DNA from 2 places in the Kitasatospora sp. MAP12-44 genome. Region 2 is predicted to be linked to the other one. Evidence: riboswitches for the same ligand, from Rfam matches in the RefSeq annotation. Region 2 holds a riboswitch; the other holds the start of a gene.
What was found. A riboswitch is a leader RNA that binds a small molecule or an ion and turns the genes downstream of it on or off. The one in region 2 is predicted to bind thiamine pyrophosphate.

Region 1: it holds a riboswitch for thiamine pyrophosphate, as region 2 does, so the genes downstream of both, thiO (glycine oxidase ThiO) here and P3T34_RS19520 (cytosine permease) in region 2, are expected to answer to the same signal.

Annotation. Positions count from the first base shown of each region.
Region 1 is NZ_JARZAE010000004.1:2,373,527-2,375,720, reverse strand. It holds gene thiO (glycine oxidase ThiO) at 1-1,154, opposite strand, end outside; TPP riboswitch at 1,148-1,261, opposite strand; gene P3T34_RS11170 (FAD-dependent oxidoreductase) at 1,418-2,194, shown strand, end outside.
Region 2 is NZ_JARZAE010000004.1:4,187,849-4,190,042, forward strand. It holds gene P3T34_RS19515 (trypsin-like peptidase domain-containing protein) at 1-976, opposite strand, end outside; TPP riboswitch at 1,210-1,358, shown strand; partial or broken gene P3T34_RS19520 (cytosine permease) at 1,350-1,706, shown strand; gene P3T34_RS19525 (cytosine permease) at 1,843-2,194, shown strand, end outside.

The DNA of each region.
Region 1 (2,194 bases), 1.8 Mb from region 2:
GTGGGGGAGAACGGGACGGCCGGCTCGGGCAGGACCCCGGTGGCCAGGTAGTCGGCGAGCAGGTCGCCGGTCACGGCGCTGAGCAGCACGCCGTTGCGGTAGTGGCCGGTGGCGGCCGCCAGGCCCGGCAGGTCGGTGGGGCCGAGCAGCGGGGCATTGTCGGGCGAGCCCGGGCGCAGGCCCGCGCTGGTCTCCACCAGCGGCAGTTCGGTGATCCCGGGCACCAGATCGTGCGCGTCGCGCAGCAGTTCGTAGACGCCGCCCGCGGTGACGGTGGTGTCGTAGCCCTGCTCCTCGCTGGTCGCGCCGATCACCAGCTCGCCGTCGGCGCGCGGAACCAGGTAGAGGTGCTGCCCGCGGACCACCGCGCGGACGTTGCGGGAGAGGAACGGGCCGTACGCGGTTGGCATCCGCAGCCGCAGGATCTGCCCCTTGACCGGGCGGATCGCGGGCAGCACGTCAGCCGGCAGCCCGGGCAGCAGATGGCTCTGCGGTCCGGCGGCGAGCACCAGTTGAGGAGCGGTCAGCTGTTCGCAGCCGTCCACCTCGACGCCGCTCGCGCGGTCGCCGTCCAGCAGCAGCGCGGTCGCCCGGCCGCGCCGCAGCACGACGCCGGCCTGTTCGCAGGCGGCCACCAGGGCGGCGCAGAGCCGGCGGCCGTCCACCTGGTGGTCGCCGGTGACGTGCAGACCGCCGCGGACCGCGGGGGAGAGCATCGGTTCGAGCTTGCGGCACTCGCGGCCGGTCAACCAGTGCGAGGCCAGGCCGAGCCGCTGGTGGAACGCGTGCAGCTCGCGCAGCTCCTCGCGGTCGTCGGAGTCCAGCGCGACGGCGAGTGTGCCGGTGGCGCGGTAGCCGGTGGGCAGGCCGGTGAGCTGCTCCAGTTCGGCGGTGAACGCCGCGTACCGCTCGTTGGAGGCGATCCCCAGACGCAGCAGCGGCTCCTCGCCGTAGTGCAGCTCGGTGACCGGTGCCAGCATGCCGGCCGCGACCTGGGCCGCGCCGCCGCCGGGCTCCGGGTCGACCACGGTGACTGCGAGCCCGCGCTGGGCGGTGCGCCAGGCGACCGCAAGTCCGATGACGCCGCCGCCGATCACCAGCACGTCGGTGGGCCGCGCTATCGGATCGGGCCGTGCGCAGTCTGTGCCTGTCAAGGCGCTGATGCTCCCTTCGCCGGAATGACCCGGATCAGGTTCGGACGGTCGCAGGCCGCGTCAGCCCGCCTCTCAGCCCGGTGCACCGGGCTCCCGTGATGAGGATGCCTCCTACCCTAACGCCGGGTGACACCCGGGCCGAAGGCGTGCCCGGCCCTCGATACGGGTTCCGGCAACCCCCGGTGAAGGCTGGTACGGATCGCTACAGTGAGCGAGTGGCTGAGCTGAAGAGCGCGGAACAGGTGGTCATCGTCGGCGCCGGCATGGCGGGAGCGCAGTGCGCGCTCGCGCTGCGCCAGGGGGGTTGGCAAGGGGGGATCAGTCTGCTGGGCGAGGAGTCGCAGCCGCCGTACGACCGGCCGCCGCTCTCCAAGGACGTGCTGCTCGGCAAGACCGACAGCACCGCCTTCGAACTGGACTGGGAGCAGCTGGGCATCGAGCTGCTGCCCGGCCGCCGGGCCACCGGCCTGCGCCCCGGCGTGCTGGAGACCGACGGCGGGGAGCTGGCCTACGGGCAGCTGGTGCTGGCCACTGGCGCCGACCCGGTCCGGCTGCCCGGCGCGGACGGCGCCCGGGTGCTGCGCACCCTGGACGGCGCGGACGGCGCCCGGGTGCTGCGCACCCTGGACGACGCGCTCGCGCTGCGGGCCGTGCTGCGCCCGGGCCTGCGGCTGGTGCTGGTGGGAGCCGGCTGGATCGGCGCCGAGACCGCCACCGCAGCCCGGCAGCTTGGCTGCGAGGTGACCGTCCTGGAGGCCGCCGCCGAACCGCTGGCCGGCGCGCTGCCGACCACACTGACCGCGCCGATGGAGCGCTGGTACGCCGAGGCCGGCATCGACCTGCGGCTCGGCGCGAAGGTCGCCGCCGTGCGGCCGGACGGCGTGCTGCTCGCGGACGGCTCGGTGCTGGCCGCCGACGAGGTGGTGGTCGGCATCGGTGCCCGGCCGGCCACCCGCTGGCTGGCCGGCTCGGGGGTCGAACTGGACCCGGCCGGGGCGATCCTCACCGACGCCTCGCTGCGCACCTGCCTGCCGCGGGTC
Region 2 (2,194 bases):
CGGAGAACTTGACGGTCAGCTTGCCGCCGTTGGCCGCCGGGGCGACCACGTGGTTGTTGGTGAGGATGTGGCCCTGGGTGTCGAAGACGAAGCCGGTGCCGGTGCCGGACTCCTGGGCACCGTCCGCCTTGATGGTGACGGTGCTGGGCAGCGCCTTGGCGGCGATGCCGGCGATCGAGTCGGGGGCGCGGTTGAGCGACTTGGTGTTGTCGCCGGCGGTGACGGTCGTGCTGCTGTGGCTGCTGGAGGTGAAGCCGATGGTGCCGCTGCCGTTGTCCTTGATCGCGGCGCCGGCGACACCGCCCGCGAGGCCGGCGACCAGCGCGACGGCGGCGATCAGCGCGACCAGGCCGCCGCGCTTCTTACGCGGTGCGGCGGGCTCGCCGTAGCCGCCGGGGTAGTCGCCCGGGTAGCCCGGGCCGCCGGGGCCGGCCGGCGGGTTGCCCCAGCCGCCGAGCGGCTGGCCGGCGCCGAAGGGGTGGTGCTCGGCGTGCGGCGCGGACGCCGCGGGCACGCCGGGCGTGATCGGCGTGCCGGCCGAGGTGTCCTCGGTCGGCGCCGCGTACGGGTTCTCGGGCGCCTCGGCGGCGACCGGGACGGCCGGCACGACGGGCGGCGGCGCGTCCAGGTAGGCGGGAGCCGGTGCGGCCGGGGTGGCCGGGGTCGGCGCGGCCGGAGCGGCCGGCACGACGGGCGGCGGCGCGTCCAGGTAGGCGGGAGCCGCGGCCGGCGCCGGGGTCGGTGCGGCGGCCGGTTCGACCGGGATGACAACGGTCGGCTCGGGAACCGACTCCGAAGCCGACTCCGAAGTCGCCTCGGAAGCCACCGCTGCCTCCGGCTCCGGGGCGTTGAGCTTGGTGAACGCGAGGGTCGGCATCGACTCACCCACCGGCGGCGTGCCCCCCTGCTCCCCGTGGCCGCTGGAGGGCTGCTCCCCCTGCGGCCCGGCGGGCTCACTCTCGTGCTCGGTGCTCACGGACGACCTCCATCGCTGACAGGACCTTGGCCCATAGTTTTTCCCATGACGGATCTGGTTGCCGTAAGGAGCCCCCTGAAGAACCGCTAAGAATCCTTAGGTAGGCCGAACAGCCCCCCGCCCGCCGTTCGGAACCCTCTCCCGGATCCCCCCGAGCAGAGTTCCGCGATGCGGACGGCGCACTTGCCTCCACCTTGGCGGAATCACCAGGTCGGGCTACCCTTGCGCTGCCAAATCTGACACGCGGGAGCTTGGACCCACCAGGCTGAGAGTGCGCTGTTCGACCGTACGCCATGATCACTCGGGCGATGCGGGCGAGGGAGTGCTGACCGCCGGAACCTGACCGGGTAATGCCGGCGTAGGGAGTATCGCCATGACGGCTGCTTCGCCTTCCCCATCTTCGTCCGCGCTGCTGGACCGGCCGCCGGGTGCCCCGAGCGCTCGCCCCGAGGCCCCGCTGACGCTGGACACCGCACCGCCGCGCACGCTGGGCTTCAAGGACCAGTTCGCGCTCTGGGCCAACCTCGGGATCAGCCTGATCGGCTTCACCAGCGCCGCCACGGTGCTCGGCCAGCCGGGCAGTGAGCTCTCCTTCACGGCCGCCGTCACGGCGATCGTGGTCGGCACGGTGATCGGTACGGCGATGCTCGGCGTGGCCGCGCTGATCGGCGCCCGTACCGGTGCGCCGGCGATGGCCGTCCTGCGCGGGCTGTTCGGCACCAGGCTGTCGTACCTGCCGACCGTGCTGAACATCCTGCAGTGCGTCGGCTGGGGGGTGTACGAGCTGATCGTGATCGCCTGGGGCGCCCAGACGGTGGCCGACACCCAGGGCTGGCGCTGGCTCTTCGTGGTGCTGGGCGGGGGCGGTGACCACGGCGCTGACCATCTGGCCGCTCGGCTCGATCGCCGCGCTGCGCAAGTACGTGGCGATCGCGGTGGGCATCGCGATGGTCTACTTCACCGTCCAGCTGGCCCGCCAGGGCTTCCCCGACCCGGGCGCGGGCAACTGGAAGGGCTTCCTGGGCGCCACGGACGCGATCATCGCCGTCTCGATCTCCTTCGTGCCGCTGGCCGCCGACTACACCCGGCACTCGCGCACCCCGGGCGCCTCGTTCTGGGGCACCTTCTCCGGCTACACGATCGCCCAGGTCTGGTGCTACCTGCTGGGCCTGATCGCGCTGCTGCAGTCGCACGGCAACGTCGACAACCTGCTCGACT